DNA from 2 places in the Exiguobacterium sp. SH3S1 genome. Region 1 is predicted to be linked to the other one. Evidence: riboswitches for the same ligand, from Rfam matches in the RefSeq annotation. Region 1 holds a riboswitch; the other holds the start of a gene.
The links. Region 1 has a riboswitch for S-adenosylmethionine ahead of metK (methionine adenosyltransferase). Riboswitches for the same ligand answer to the same signal wherever they lie in the genome.

Region 2: linked by a shared signal. The riboswitch ahead of EVJ26_RS05165 (2,3-diketo-5-methylthiopentyl-1-phosphate enolase) and the one ahead of metK (methionine adenosyltransferase) in region 1 are both predicted to bind S-adenosylmethionine.

Annotation. Positions count from the first base shown of each region.
Region 1 covers NZ_SJUW01000002.1:149,862-157,724, reverse strand. The annotation lists gene pckA (phosphoenolpyruvate carboxykinase (ATP)) at 1-902, opposite strand, end outside; SAM riboswitch class I at 1,220-1,339, shown strand; gene metK (methionine adenosyltransferase) at 1,471-2,679, shown strand; gene EVJ26_RS03535 (YtxH domain-containing protein) at 2,721-3,218, opposite strand; gene EVJ26_RS03530 (GNAT family N-acetyltransferase) at 3,383-3,853, shown strand; gene EVJ26_RS03525 (alpha/beta fold hydrolase) at 3,943-4,659, shown strand; gene mnmM (tRNA 5-(aminomethyl)-2-thiouridylate-methyltransferase MnmM) at 4,691-5,260, opposite strand; gene mnmL (tRNA modification radical SAM protein MnmL/YtqA) at 5,214-6,191, opposite strand; gene EVJ26_RS03510 (MDR family MFS transporter) at 6,368-7,549, shown strand; gene EVJ26_RS03505 (bacteriorhodopsin-like) at 7,700-7,863, shown strand, end outside.
Region 2 covers NZ_SJUW01000003.1:140,704-148,566, reverse strand. The annotation lists gene EVJ26_RS05200 (zinc-binding dehydrogenase) at 1-267, opposite strand, end outside; gene EVJ26_RS05195 (lactoylglutathione lyase family protein) at 270-761, opposite strand; gene EVJ26_RS05190 (winged helix-turn-helix transcriptional regulator) at 879-1,184, shown strand; gene EVJ26_RS05185 (VOC family protein) at 1,216-1,596, opposite strand; gene EVJ26_RS05180 (GNAT family N-acetyltransferase) at 1,676-2,158, shown strand; gene mtnA (S-methyl-5-thioribose-1-phosphate isomerase) at 2,268-3,302, opposite strand; gene mtnK (S-methyl-5-thioribose kinase) at 3,299-4,453, opposite strand; SAM riboswitch class I at 4,535-4,637, opposite strand; SAM riboswitch class I at 4,843-4,945, shown strand; gene EVJ26_RS05165 (2,3-diketo-5-methylthiopentyl-1-phosphate enolase) at 5,017-6,171, shown strand; gene EVJ26_RS05160 (2-hydroxy-3-keto-5-methylthiopentenyl-1-phosphate phosphatase) at 6,168-6,818, shown strand; gene EVJ26_RS05155 (methylthioribulose 1-phosphate dehydratase) at 6,815-7,432, shown strand; gene EVJ26_RS05150 (cupin domain-containing protein) at 7,446-7,863, shown strand, end outside.

The sequences.
Region 1 (7,863 bases):
GAGCGGTCTTCGTTCAAGATGACGTTTTCGATCAACGATCCGAAACGGATGGCGTCATAAATTTGAGGTTCGTTCTCACGCGACAAGTTGATCGTCTTGGCGTAGCAACCGCCTTCGATGTTGAAGATGCCGTCTGGTGACCAACCGTGCTCATCGTCACCGATGAGATGCCGTTCCATATCGGCCGATAGCGTCGTCTTTCCCGTGCCCGATAGTCCGAAGAAGAGCGCCGTCTCCCCGGCGTCCGAGACGTTGGCCGAGCAATGCATCGACAAGACGTGCTGTTCAGGTAATAGGAAGTTCATGACCGAGAAAATCGATTTTTTAATTTCGCCGCCGTATTCTGTTCCCCCGATCAGAATGGTACGTTTGGCGAACGAGACGAGGATAAATGTTTCTGAGTTCGTCCCGTCAACTGTTGGGTCGGCCTTGTAGCTCGGTGCATAAATGACCGTGAACGGGTCAAACGCAGCTCTCGTCGGCCACTCTCGCAAGAACAACTGCTTCGCGAACAAGCTGTGCCACGCGTACTCGGTGATGGCGCGTACAGGTAGCGTGTAGTGCTCGTCAGCTCCAGCCGAAGCTTCGAGATAATACAGCTTCTGTTTCGTCTCGAGATGGGTGAGGACTTTGTCGAGAAGAGCGGTGAACTTTTCTTCTGCGATCGGCTGATTGATCGGCCCCCAGTCCACTAACGAGTTGCTGACTTCATCTTGGACGACGAATTTGTCTTTCGGTGACCGTCCTGTGAATTTCCCTGTACTGACCGATAAAGCCCCGTCTTTCGTCAGTACGCCTTCACCGTTACGAATGGCTTCTTCCACCAGTTCTGGAACCGTTAAGTTCCGTAATACATCGGCACCCTTAATTAATTCTTCGATTTTCAGGAGCGTAGTCGCCATCCTGAATCCCACCTTTCCCCTAAATAGATGTGGATGAAATCCGCATACTTCCGCGTTTAATTAGTATGACATTTTCATTATATGTGACACACTAATCGAAAACAAGCATTTCTTTACCCTTTAAAGTAAGCGCTTTCTTACAAAGACATTCTAACATATTCTGTATAAGCGGGGAGTGAAAAAACGGAAACCGTCAAAAAAATGTTTGATATTTCACAAACATAAATGATTTCCGTGATTACGAAGAAATTTACAAATTAAGCAGATACGCTTGACAGAACGGTATGGCATTTATATGATGGTGTTCGTAACGGATACTCTTATTCTGAGCGGTGGAGGGAACAAGGCCCTACGAAGCCCAGCAACCGTCCGATCCTGTAGTCTTTTTCGGAAAAGGTGCTATCCTGAAGCGAAGCGACAGCTTCGAACGATAAGAGGGTAAGGAAGAACGATTCAACCTTTCCCATTGAACGTGGCGAAAGGTTTTTTTCATTACCGTCCCAAAGCAACGCGTAAGGGGAACGAGTACCGTCCACACATCACCCTTATTAATAGGAGGTTTTTCGAAATGTCAAACTTGAACCGTCGACTTTTCACTTCGGAGTCCGTCACTGAAGGACATCCGGATAAAATTTGTGACCAAATCTCAGATGCGATTTTGGATGCAATTTTGGCTGAAGATCCAAACGCCCGCGTTGCGGCTGAGACGTCTGTCACGACAGGTCTCGTGCTCGTAGCTGGTGAAATCACGACATCGACTTACGTGGATATCCCGAAAGTTGTACGTGAAACTGTTCGTGAGATCGGCTACACGCGCGCCAAATATGGTTTTGACGCTGAGACTTGTGCTGTACTCACAGCAATCGACGAGCAGTCAGCAGACATCGCACTCGGTGTCGACCAAGCGCTCGAAGCTCGTGAAGGTCAAATGACTGACGAAGAAATCGATGCGATTGGTGCCGGTGACCAAGGCCTCATGTTCGGTTATGCAACGAACGAGACACCTGAACTCATGCCGCTCCCAATCTCACTCGCTCACAAATTGTCACGTCGCTTGGCAGAAGTCCGCAAAAACGGAACGCTCACTTACCTTCGTCCAGACGGTAAGACGCAAGTAACTGTTGAATACGACCAAGACAACAACCCGGTCCGTATCGATACGATCGTCATCTCGACGCAACACGCAGAAGACATCACGCTCGAGCAAATCCAAGCGGACCTTAAAGAACACGTGATCGCAGCAGTCATCCCGGCTGAACTCATCGATGCCGAGACAAAGTACTTCATCAACCCGACTGGCCGTTTTGTCATCGGTGGACCACAAGGTGATGCAGGTCTTACAGGACGTAAAATCATCGTCGACACATACGGTGGATATGCTCGCCACGGCGGTGGTGCGTTCTCAGGTAAAGATCCTACCAAAGTTGACCGTTCGGCAGCATACGCGGCCCGCTACGTGGCGAAAAACCTCGTTGCAGCTGGACTTGCTGACAAAGCGGAAGTTCAACTTGCATACGCGATCGGTGTCGCACACCCGGTTTCAATCGCGGTGGACACGTTCGGCACTGGTAAATTGAGCGAGACTGAACTCGTTGAACTCATTCGTGAGAACTTCGACCTTCGTCCGGCCGGCATCATTAAGATGCTCGACCTTCGTCGCCCGATCTACAGACAGACAGCAGCTTACGGACACTTTGGTCGCACAGACGTTGAACTCCCATGGGAGCAGACGGACAAAGCGGCATTGCTTGAAGAAGGCGCAAAACGTTTCGCATAAGCATAAAAAAACGACCTTTCGCGAGAAAGGTCGTTTTTTTATTATGCTTGTGGTTTATTTTCGTTTGTTGCGTTCTCGTTGCCGAGTGCTGTATCTTTCGCCTCGACGACTTTCTCACCAATATCTTGCAAATCTGATTTTGTTTCCTGGGCCGTCTCGACGACTTTGTTCACGTCTTCTTTGACCGTGTCGACTTCACCGACAACTTTTTCATAGACGTTTTGCACATCGGTCGACACTTCTTGAATCATACCTGACGCCGATTTCACTTGCTCGATGACTTGAGACGCTTTACCGGCCGGATCTTCTTTGATCGTGTCGACGAGACCGCCGACAGACGACTTCGCATTCGTGAGCGACTGTTTCGTCGTCTCACGGTTCGACGAGCTAAGTAGGGCGATCAGACCGCCGACGAGCGCACCGAGAAGCATCCCGGTCACGACGTTGATTCTAGGACCACCCGAGTTGGTTTGGTCGAATTGGCGATTCGGGTTGTTGGCGTTATCTGCGTGTGGATCGTTTTGTAATGTTGGTTCCATGTCTAAACACTCCTTTGTAAGTTGGCATTGGTACTCATATACCCTAGTTAAAATAGAAAATAACGTTCTGCTTTATTTCGACACGAAAAAGTAATAGAAGGGCAGGATATTTTTTACGTGATGGGGAATGATAGTACTAGATTGGCCAAAAGGGGGAAGCTGTTATGAAGATGCGGGAAGCCGTACCAGAAGATGCCGCCACGATTCGAGATATCGCACTTGCGACCATCAGTGTGACAGATGACGTTCGGTCTAAGGTGATGGAGCGCGCCTATCAACAAGAAGAGATCGTCCGGGCCATCGGTTCGAGTGAAGAAGCGAAAGAACAGTTGTTCATCGTCGGTGAGGCCGAAGGAGACGTCATCGGGTTTTACCATGCGATCGACCGCGGTGATACTTGGGAAGTGCTTCGTCTCTATCTTCATCCGGCTCACCATCGCCAAGGACTTGGGGCAGAACTGCTGACACATCTCCAAGAGCGGAAGGCGCAGCCGATCGAGCTGTATGTCGAGAGTTCGAACGAGCAGGCGATCGCGTTCTTAAGCCATCAAGCGTTCACCGAACTGAACCGAATTCAAGAAGAAGTGTATGATCAACCGATGGAGCTTATCCATTTGCGCTACGACCCACGCTAAGACTCCAGACGGATTTTCTTTCAAACATCAGTCAGCGGCTGATGTTTTTTGTTAGAATTGATGAGACATACTAATAATGAGGTGACAGCATGACATATGAAGAAGAATCACGAAAAGGAGTTATCGTGATCGTTTACCCGTTGCAGTTCACGTCCCGGCTCAGCGAAGCATTTTTGCAGCGACTCAGTGTCGACTATGAGGTGCTTGTCGTGACCGGACAGACGGTCGGACTGATGGCAGAAGACCATAAACAGCTGATCAAGAACACGCTACGGGAAGCGAGTCAGTCCAAACTACCGATTCACGTCATCGCCTTCAGTCTCGGGGCGCTCTTGACGAACCGCCTCCTGCAAGAGTACGACGTGCCGCTCGGGAGTTTGACATACATCTCCCCGCTCTTTGATTGGCATTCGTCCCGCCAAATCGGCGGGCTCAAGCAAGTCGTCGCCAGTGCGGTCGACCGGTTCCGCCCCGATTTGCCGCTCAGTATGATGACGTTCACCGGCGGCGGGGAAGAGTCGTCTCGTTTCGGCGAGATCACATACGCGCAGTACCGCGAAATCGAAGAAGAGATCGTCGAGCATCAAGAGGAGAAGAAACATTTACCTCGCTTACCGCTCGCTTGCTTCTACGCGCCGGACGATCGTTTCGCCGACGTGAGGCTGACGTTGAACGTCTGCCGCAAAATTGGCGGCGATCAAGTCTACATCCGTCGGCTCGAAGGGTTCCCACACTTTGGCTATGAACGGCTGAACACGAAGTTCGCGGAGACGCTCATCACGTTTTATGAATTGATTCGGGAATAGACAAAAGGCGACTCACGCGAGTCGCCTGTTTTCATGCCCGTTTTTCGATCGCCACGATGAATGGGGGATGATTGATTTGATTGACGAAGCCGTAACGGAGGACGCCGGCTCGTTTTTGGTCGAGTGCCTCGGCGTACGCGAGCACCTCGTCCCGCTCGACTTTCCCGCTCTCATGGCCGTGATAGATGACGACGACGATGACACCGCCGACGGCCATCACGTCGAGCAATTGCTCGAGGGCGTCGATCGTCGTGTTGCCGGTCGTTGTGATCGACTTGTCGCTCCCAGGCAAGTAGCCGAGATTGAAGACGGCCGCCGTGATCGGACGGGTTTCATCCGCGACGACCGCCTTGACCGTGTCGTGGCTGTCGTGGACGACCGAGACACGATCAAGCAGATCGGCGGCGGTGATGCGGTCTGTCGTCGCCTTGACTGCCGCCTCTTGGACGTCAAACGCGTAAACGTGACCGCTGCCGACTCGTTCTGCTAGAAACAATGTATCGTGTCCGTTGCCGGCCGTCATATCGACGGCGACGGCACCGTCTGTAACGTGTTCACTTAATAGATGCTTCGCGAACGGTAAAACTCTCATTAATCCCATAGATCTCATCCTTCTTTTTTCCTTGGAAGGAATCACGACGTTCCAACTCGGCGTTGATGGCGTTCAAGACGGCCATTTTGTGCCGGCTCCACGTCGGTCCGATCAATAAGTCGGGTGGACCGTCGCCCGTCAATCGATGAATCACGATCTCAGGCGGTAAGTACTCGAGCTGATCGCAGACGAGCGAGACGTATGTCGTCTCGTCCATGAGTTCGAGCAGCCCTAACTCGTATTGTCTGGCGAGCGGCGTCTGTTTTAAGACGTGGAGCAAATGGATCTTGATTCCTTGTATGTCCATTTTAGCAACTTCTCGGGCCGTGTCGAGCATCATGTCTGGCGTTTCGCCAGGAAGACCGTTGATGATATGGACGCAGACGGAAATGTTCCGGCTCCGCAGTTTCGCGAGACCGTCGAGGAACGTCTTATAGTCGTGGCCCCGGTTGATCTTTTTCGCGGTTGAATCATGGATTGTCTGCAGGCCGAGTTCGACCGTGAGTGACGTCCGCTCGTTCAACTCAGCGAGATAGTCGACGACGTCGTCTGGCAGACAGTCGGGTCGTGTCGCGATCGACAGACCGACGACGCCTTCTTCTACGAGTGCCGGTTCGAACAGTTCGCGCAAGCGCTCTACGGGTGCGTACGTGTTGCTGAACGCTTGGAAGTAGGCGATATACAACGCATGCTTCCATTTCCGATGCAGACGGGCCGTGCCTTCGGCGAACTGGACCGGGATCGGATCACAGGCGTTGCCGGCAAAATCGCCGCTGCCGTCATCCGAACAGAATGTGCAGCCGCCTTTTGAGACGAGGCCGTCGCGGTTCGGACAAGTGAAACCGCCATCGAGCGGGACTTTGAACACTTTCTCGCCGAATTCGCGACGATACGCTTCATTTAATTTGTGAAATCTAGCTTGGCCAAACGGGTTATTCAATGCTATCCTCTCCTTCCTTGCTCATGCTATCACAAGGTGGGGCTTGCTTTACTTCATAATAAGTAATTTTTCTTGACAGTTATGTAGCGTTCCGTTAGCTTGGAGAAGGACTCATCACAGATTCGGCCTTCGTGCCGGATTTTTTATCGTTTAAAGGAATGAAAGGAGTAACGGGTATGAACAATAAAATGCCGATTTCGGTATGGATTCTAGTCATTGCGATGGCGCTCAATACAACGGCGGCGTCTTTTTTATGGCCATTTAACACACTCTATATTAATGGATATTTAGGCGAGTCGATGACGCTCGCAGGTATTGCGCTGCTCGTCAACTCAGCGCTCGCCATCGCGGGTAACTATATCGGCGGGACGTTGTTCGACCGCATCGGCGGGAAGCGGACGCTCGTCATCTCGGTCGGGCTGTTGCTCGCGAGCTCGCTCGGCTTCTTATTGTTTCATGCCACGTTCTTCGGGTATTTGGCATGGCTCGGTTTGATCGGGTTCTCGGGAGGACTCGTCTTTCCGACCGTGTACGCGTTTGCCGGTTTGATCTGGCCTGAAGGTGGCCGGCGCTCGTTCAATGCGATCTACGTCGCCCAAAACGTCGGGGTCGCCCTCGGGACGGCGATGAGCGGTCAAATCGCGCGAATCAACATCGAGTGGATCTTCTATGCGAACTTCTTCTTGTCGGTCCTTTTCGTCGTTGTGCTGTTGTTCGGCCTGCGTTACTTAAAAAACCCGGGTCGCCCAATCGTCCAGTCTCAGCTCGAAGCCGCGGCGACGACGCTCTCTGGCGCGACGATGAAATCGATGTGGTTTGTCGCCATCGGTTATGCCGCACTCTGGTTCGTCTACGTCCAGTGGCAAGGGACGATCGCCGTCCATTCGAAAGACCTCGGTGTGACGATCAGCCAATATTCATTGCTGTGGACGGTCAACGGGGCGTTGATCGTGTTCGCCCAACCGCTTCTCAACCGGGCGCTGCGCTACTTTGAAGACGATTTGAAGCGCCAACTCGTCGTCGGTGCCATCATTTTCCTAGCTGCTTTCATCATCGTCCCGTTCGCGGGAGGATTTACGATGTTCATGGTCGCGATGATCGTCATGACGATCGGTGAGATGTTCATCTGGCCGGCTGTCCCAACGATTGCCGCAAAACTTGCACCTCCGGGTAAAGCCGGACAGTTCCAAGGTCTCGTCAACATCGCCGCGTCGGTCGGGCGGATGATTGGACCGACGCTCTCAGGACTCACGTTCGATTTACTCGGGATGAACGCTGTATTTGGATTGCTGCTTCTACTCATTGTCACGGCGCTGTTCTTCTTTATGAAAATCAGTTCGCTGAATCGTCAAACTTGATCTGGATGTCACATCAACCGCGTATCCAATTCGCATGAGGTATTGCAATCTCATGTAAAATTCATGTAAAATATAGTCAGAGGATCCTTTCACATAATCGTTCCGTCGTTCCGTCGTTTCCTGTTTCTAGCCGATGAGGAGATGTACACCATGAACGAAGAAGTCAATTTACTCGTGCTCGCGACCCAATACATGTTTTGGGTCGGGTTTGTCGGAATGGCCGCCGCGACGCTCTATTTTCTAGTGGAGCGAAACAGCCTTGACCCAGAATATCGTTCTGTCGCCACGGTCGCTGCCTTGGTCACGTTTGTCGC
Region 2 (7,863 bases), on a different contig from region 1:
GAGACTCGTATGGACGGCGACGCGTGAGCCGGTGATGATGTTGGCGATGCTCGAGCCGACTTCGACGACTTCGCCGACGAGGTCGACGCCGAGGATGTGCGGGTATGCCCAGTTCGGGTTGCCGTTCGTGCCGACTTTATAGTCGACCGGGTTCAAGGCGACCGCTTCGACTTTGATGAGCAGTTCGCCCGCTCCCGGGGTCGGTCGTTCGATGTCCCCGAGGTTCATATTATCTAGGCCAGGTTGTTCAAGTAGCCATGCTTTCATGATTAGTACGCTCCTTCCGAATATGTCAGTTCATACGAATGCGAGTAGATCTCGACGAGGTTGCCGAACGGATCTTCACAGTACACCATCCGGTACGGCTTATCGCCCGGGTAATACTCGCGGATCGGCATCCGTTGTTTGCCACCGTGGGCGACAATCTTCTCGACGAGCCCTTCGATGTCTGGGTCTTGGACGCAATAGTGGAAGATGCCTGTTTTCCAAAACTCGAAATTATTCTCCGGTTTCTCGTTGTTCGGGAACTCGAACAGCTCGATGCCGATCTTGTCACCGGTCGACATGTGGGCGATGCGGAACTTGCCCCAGCCCGGGCCGAACACGTCGGTGCACATGACGCCGATCGGTGAGTCATCCTCAACGACGTCCGACGGTTGCATGATCGTATACCAGCCCATCACGTCTTCATAAAACTTCACTGCTTCCGTCACACTGGGGACTGATAGCCCGATATGTGAGAATGTACGTGGATAAGTCAAATTGATCCGCTCCTTTTTGGTTGCTCATTTGGGTCGATAACGATAAGATACCTTCATCGTAGCAAGAAAAAAAGTACGCACATTGAAGTAACTACCCGAAAGCGAGGCGAACTGAACATGACGACCCCGTTCCCCGTCAACAAGGCGCTCGACATCATCGGCGGTAAATGGCGTCCACAAGTGTACTGCACGCTCGAGACCGGCCCGCGCCGCTTCTCGGAGATTCAGCGCGCCATCCCCGACGTCAGCCGCAAAGTGTTGACCGACCAACTGCGCGAACTCGAACAGCTCGGCATGGTCCGACGCGACGACTATTCGACCGACAAACAGCTCCACGTCGAATACTCCCTCACCGAGGAGGCGTTTAGCCTGCAACCAGCGATGAAGGCGCTCTGCTCTTGGGGCGAAACCCGAGACGAATAAACCCTCGCCAAGTTTTCCGGCGAGGGTTTTGTCATGACGCGAATAGGCTGATGAGGTTCCCGTCCGGATCGACGACGATGGCGTAACGTTGTCCCCAAAACGCGTCCCACGGCTCACGATGAATCACGTATCCTTGTTTGAAGATAGCTTCAAACAGTGTATCGAGCGCTTCACGGCTGTCGCACAGGAAAGCGAGCTCGACCCGATGCCCCGATGCCGGTTTCCATTCCCCATACACCGACTCCGCCACCTCGACTGTGTCAAAGACGAGCCGGACGCCGCCTTCGTCAACTTCAACGTGCGCTTCCCCGTTCATTGATGCTGGAATCGACAGTCCGAGCAGCCGATAGAAGTCGAGCGCTCGCTTCATATCCTCGACGACGATGCCGACCATATCTAGTTTGATTCCCATGTGGTCACCTCACTTCTTGAATTGATGGTACTATCGAAAGTGTAGCACCTATCCATCCTTTTGAAACGAGGAAATCACTATGACATATAAGTTCGCTTTGATGACACAAGCGCAGGCCGAAATGATCGCCTTCAGTTGGCATTACGAAGGAAAGTATGCTTTTTACGATATGGAGGCTGACGAAGACGACTTGGCCGAGTTTTTAGACACCGAACAACGAGGGCAATCGGTATTCGCCATCACGAACGATGGCGAACTGGTCGGTTTTGTTAGCGTGCATCAAACAGACGCCGATACGATTGACCTCGGTTTAGGCATGAAGCCAGGTCTGACCGGAAATGGGACCGGACGAGCGTTCGTCACCTCGATTCTTGATTTCATCGAATCTACGTTCGACCCAAATCGTATCACCTTGTCGGTTGCCACGTTCAACGCGCGGGCGATTCGCGTGTATGAAGCTTGCGGGTTTCGACAAGTGGCTTCGTTTCAACAAGACACGAACGGGAGTACGTTCGACTTCATCGCATTAGAACGCAAAAAGCGCCCTCAGGATAGATTCTGAGGGCTTTTCTGCTGCCCGGTGCCTTTGTCGACCAAGAAGATATGGCCATTTCCCGTCTCATACCAAGACGGTCACACTTCATCGTTCGGGCAAGCACGGAGCTGCTGTTTCACACGTGAATCGTTCCCCCTACATGGTGTGTGATGTCCGTCTCCGTCGGTTCGAACACGCCCGCTTCGGTGATGAGTCCGGTGATCAGTTCAGGCGGTGTGACGTCAAACGCCGGGTTAAAGACGGTGATCCCGACCGGCGCCGTCGGTTGTCCGCCGATATGGGTCACTTCTAGCGCGCTCCGCTCCTCGATTTGAATCACATCGTCCGCCGTTAAATCAAACGTCGAGTGCGGGGCCGCGACGTAAAACGGGATCCCGTAATGTTTAGCCAGGACGGCGAGCTGGAGCGTGCCGATCTTATTGGCGACGTGACCCGTCCGTGTGATGCGGTCAGCGCCGACGATGATGGCGTCGACTCCTTTCGCCTGAATCGTCCAAGCGGCCATATTGTCGGTGATGAGCGTGACGTCGATGTCGGCCCGGTCGAGCTCCCAGACGGTCAGGCGTGCCCCTTGGAGGAGCGGCCGCGTCTCACAAGCGAAGACGTTAAACGCGATACCTCGCTCTTTCCCGACGTAAAACGGCGCGAGCGCAGTCCCGTAACGCGACGTCGCGATCGCCCCGGCGTTACAGATCGTCAAGACGTTCCCCCCTGCCGGCAGCACCGTGAGCGCATGCTCCCCGATGGCCCGATACGTGTCGACGTCTCGCTCGAACAGCGCGATGGCCCGATGTTTGATGTCAGTCGCGATTCTTTCAAAGTCGTCTCCGACGTTGAATCCGAGAAGCGACTCGATCACGTTTTGCAGATTGACCGCCGTCGGACGGGTCGCGATCAATCGACGGCCGACGAGGTCGAGCCGGCGTGTGAAGTCCGGGTCATCCTGGAGGCGGACCGCTTCTTTCGCGAGCACGAATGCGCCGAAATAGGCGATGGCCGGCGCGCCTCGGACTTGTAACGTCTCGATGGCGTGCTCCGCCTGTTCGAGCGTCGCGATCGTCACGTACCGCTCTTCATGGGGCAGTAACGTTTGGTCTAAAATGACGAGCTCGTCCCGGTTCGGGTCGAAGCGAATGTTTTGGACTGTCATACGCGTACCCCCGCTAACAGCGTCACTAATTCATCGATTGTCCGGACATCGTGGCGCTGTTTAATGAGCGTCGTGCCGAGCGTGAGCGCTTCCCGTTTCCGCTCGAGCCGGACCGTTTCCGGTAACGTCTCGAGGTCAGCGACTCCGGCGAGACCGATGGCGCGGCGAATCAGTTCGCATCCGGCATAGCCGATCGTGTCGCTAAAGATGGTTTGAAGTAGCTCATCGACGAATCCGTCCGTGTTGAACGGTTCGACCGCCGTCTCAAACTTCGTCCGGAACGTCTTCTCAAACGTCTCCCATACCGTCAATACGTCCGTGAACCGTTCGAACCGTTTGAGTGGGTCATGGAACGTCGATAGCGTCAAATGGGCGACGATTTGCCCGATGTCAAAGCCGAACGGTCCGTAAAAAGCGAACTCCGGATCGATGACTTTCGTCTCTTGTTGCGTCGCGAAGATACTGCCTGTATGTAAGTCTCCGTGCAAGAGCGCGTCGTGTTTCGTGACGAAACCGACTTTCAGTTTCGTGACCTCCACTTTCAATTTCTGGTCACGCCAAAGCGCTTCGACGTCCTGACGGAGCGCGGTTTCGATGTTGTTCGATTCGGCATCTTTGTACGGATCGGTGAAGATCAGTTTTTCAGTGATGTCGCACAGTTCCGGGTTGTAGTAATCCCGTTCTTTCCGCTTCTTCTCAATCGGGCCGGCCGTATAGTCTGACGTCTCAAACAACGTCTGTCCTAAAAACTCACCGATGTGACGGGCGAGTTCAGGATACGTTTTCCCTTCCAAATAGCCCGTCCGGACGATATCAAAGTCGGACAAGTCCTCTAAAATCGTGTAGGCGAGCGTCCGGTCACTGCCGAGAACGACCGGGACGAAACGCGGGACGACGCTAGCGAATTCGCGCAACGCGAGCTGCTCGATCCACGCCCGTTCAAGTGTGAGCGGCCAACTCTCTCCGACGACTTTCGCATACGGTAGCGCCTGCTTGACGATGAGGCTCGTTTCGCCTTGACGGATGCGGAAGACGAGGTTCAAGTTGCCGTCCCCGATCTCCTCGCAATGCGCGATGCCCCCATCTTCGAGTAACCCTAACGTTCTGACGTGCTCGACGACTGTCTGTTCTGTAAATGGTTGATAAGCCATGTCTGTTTCCCCTTTCGGTATATTCCCCACAAAAAAAGCCCCTTTCTCCGCGAGAAAGAGGCACAGCCGTAACGGTTGTTCCTCTCATCTGTCAGACGTATGTCTGGTGGATGTAGCACCGTGCCTACTGGTCGGTTGCTGCGGCGTCATCGGGCCAATTCCCTCTGCCAACTCGCGATAAGAGTGTCATATTCGATTGTGTGAACTTGTTGTGATGAATGTTACTTACTCGAGCACCAAGTTGTCAACGTCAATTTTCGGACCCGGTGTTGTCTTTTCCCGGGCATATATAGAAACAATGAATTCAACTATTTTTTCTCAAAAAAAGGAATTGACGAACCGGATATTGTGTGACAAAATTCAATTAAATTTCACAACTTCAAAATACATTCTTATCAAGAGCAGACGGAGGGGACAAGCCCGATGATGTCGCAGCAACCGACCCGATTGGGCACGGTGCTAATTCTTGCAGCGTAAGCTGAGAGATAAGAGTTCATTTTTTTATGATGACCTCTTGCCTCGGCATGGGGTCATTTTTTGTTTGACCGGAAGGAGGAACGAACATGAGTATTACTGCCACATATGAAATCAGCCGGACGAACCGCGTCGCGACTGTCGCCGAGAAAATCGCCCTTGAACTGACCGTCGGCACATGGACGGAACTGCCCCACCTAGAGCAAGAACAATTAAAGGCGTATCGGGGCGAGGTCGTCTCAACGACGCACACGGAAACGACGAGTCGCTTCACAATCCGTTATCCGCTCCATAACGTCACGCCCGACTTCTCATCCATCTTGACGACGACGTTCGGGAAATTATCGCTCGATGACTCGGTACGCTTGATCGACTTGACGTTACCCGAAACGCTTGCGTCTGAATTCCCCGGAGCAAAGTTCGGTGTTCAAGGCGTTCGTGAGTTGCTCGACGTCCATGATCGCCCGCTCGTCATGAGCATCTTTAAAGGGATCATCGGCCGTGATTTACGCTTCTTAGAACAGCAACTTCGAGACCAGCTCGCCGGCGGCATCGACATCGTCAAAGATGATGAAATCCTATACGATAATCCGCTCACTCCGTCGCTTGAACGAGCTAAAATCGGGGCGGCCGTCATCCAAGAACAGTTCGAAACGACCGGGAAACGTTCGCTCTATGCCATCACGCTCAGCGGTCCGGTGTTCGGGCTACGTGACCAAGCGCTCCGCTTGATCGAGGCGGGCGCGACGGCACTGTTGTTCAACGTCTATACATACGGGCTCGACACACTCCGCGAACTCGCGAGCGATCCAACAATTAACGTCCCGATTTTGGCGCATCCGGCGTTCGCCGGCGCCTTGACCGGCTCGATCAGCCACTCGCTCTTGCTCGGGAAATTGTTCCGCCTCGCGGGGGCCGACTTGACGCTGTTCCCGTCCCCATACGGTTCACTCGCGACACCGTCCGATGAGGCGTTCGCGATTCGGGATAGCAGTGCTCGGCCGCACTGGGCGAAGCCGATTCTACCGGTCCCGTCGGCCGGCATCCATCCGGGGCTCGTCCCGGACATCATCCGTGATTTCGGCACAGACGTCGTCATCAACGCCGGCGGCGGCATCCACGGTCACCCAGACGGCGCGGCTGCCGGGGCCCGGGCGTTCCGACAAGCGATTGAGCAAGTAGTGGGCGTGGCGAGCCAGACGAACGAGCTCGAGGCCGCGCTAAAGGCGTGGTCAAAACAATGACGATTCACATCTTGTGTGACTTCGACGGGACGATCACGGCCGAGGACAACATCATCGCTTTGATGCGGGCGTTCGCACCGCCCGAATGGCACGCGCTCAAAGACGACGTGCTCGCTCAAGACATCTCGATCCGCTCCGGGGTCGGACAGATGTTCCAGCTGTTGCCGAGCGCTGACGCTTCGGCGTACCGTGACTACTTGCTGGACCGCATCACCTTGCGCCAAGGTTTCTCGACGTTTTTGGCAGAAGTCCGGCAACAAGTTTGGAAGTTCGACGTCGTCAGCGGCGGCATGGACTTTTTCGTGTACCCGATCTTGCAAGACCACGTCGCGCCGGACCACATCTACTGTAACGTCGCCGACTTCTCGGGCGAGACGGTACGCGTCGACTGGCCCTACGCCTGTGACGCGCATTGCACGAATGATTGTGGTTGCTGCAAACCGACAATCGCCCGGACGATCGTCGATCCCGTTGATCGCTTGATCGTCATCGGTGACTCGGTGACCGACTTCGAGATCGCCAAACGGGCCGATTTCGTCTACGCCCGTGGGCAACTCATCACGCTCTGTGAAGCAGAAGGCATCGCCTACGCCCCGTTCGAGACGTTCGACGACATCACCCATCACATGAAGGAGGTGCACGTATGAGCGTGACCGCACGTTGGCTTGAACTCGCCGACATTAAAGACGAACTCGCCGCGCGCGACTGGTTCCCCGGAACGAGTGGCAATTTGGCGATTCGTGTCTCCGACGACCCGCTGACCTTCCTCGTCACGGCGAGCGGACGCGATAAACGAAAACGGACCGCGGACGATTTCGTCCTCGTCGACGCGGCCGGCAGGTTACTTGGCGAACAAACTGGCAAACCGTCCGCTGAGACGTTGCTACACGTCGAGGTGTTCAACAAGACTGCGGCGACGTGTTCACTCCATGTGCACACGGTCGACAACAACGTCATCTCCGAGCTCCATGCCGTGAACGGTGAGGTCGTCTTCACGGGGCAAGAGATCATCAAGGCACTCGGGTATTGGGAAGAGGACGCGGTCGTCCGGGTCCCGATCATCGACAATCATGCCGACATCCCGACGCTCGCGGCCGCCTTCGCGCCTCACGTCCATTCAAGCACCGGTGCCGTCCTCATCCGTAATCACGGCATCACGGTCTGGGGCGAGACGCCGGCTGCGGCGAAACGTTATTTAGAAGCATACGAATTTTTGTTCAGCTACACGTTAAAACTACGCGCCTTAGGCGTCCATTCATAAGGAGGAACTATCTATGGCAACTGTCTATTTCCAACAAACCGAAGAACGTCTCGTCGACCAATCTGAAGTGAACGTATTTTTAGAATCGCGCGGTATTCTGTATGAGCAGTGGGACATCGCTAAACTTCCGGTCGCGCTTCAAGAAAACTACGAACTGACGGACGACGACAAGCAAGCCATCCTCGCAACGTTCCGTGACGAGATTCAAGACGTGTCGGAGCGCCGCGGCTATCAAACGGCCGACGTCATCTCGCTGTCTGACGCGACACCGAACTTGGACGAACTGCTCGTCAACTTCCAAAAGGAACACCATCATACGGACGACGAGGTCCGCTTCATCGTCAGCGGGCACGGCATCTTCGCCATCGACGACGCCGAACGTGGCTACTTCAACATCGAACTCAATCCCGGCGATTTGATTTCGGTCCCGG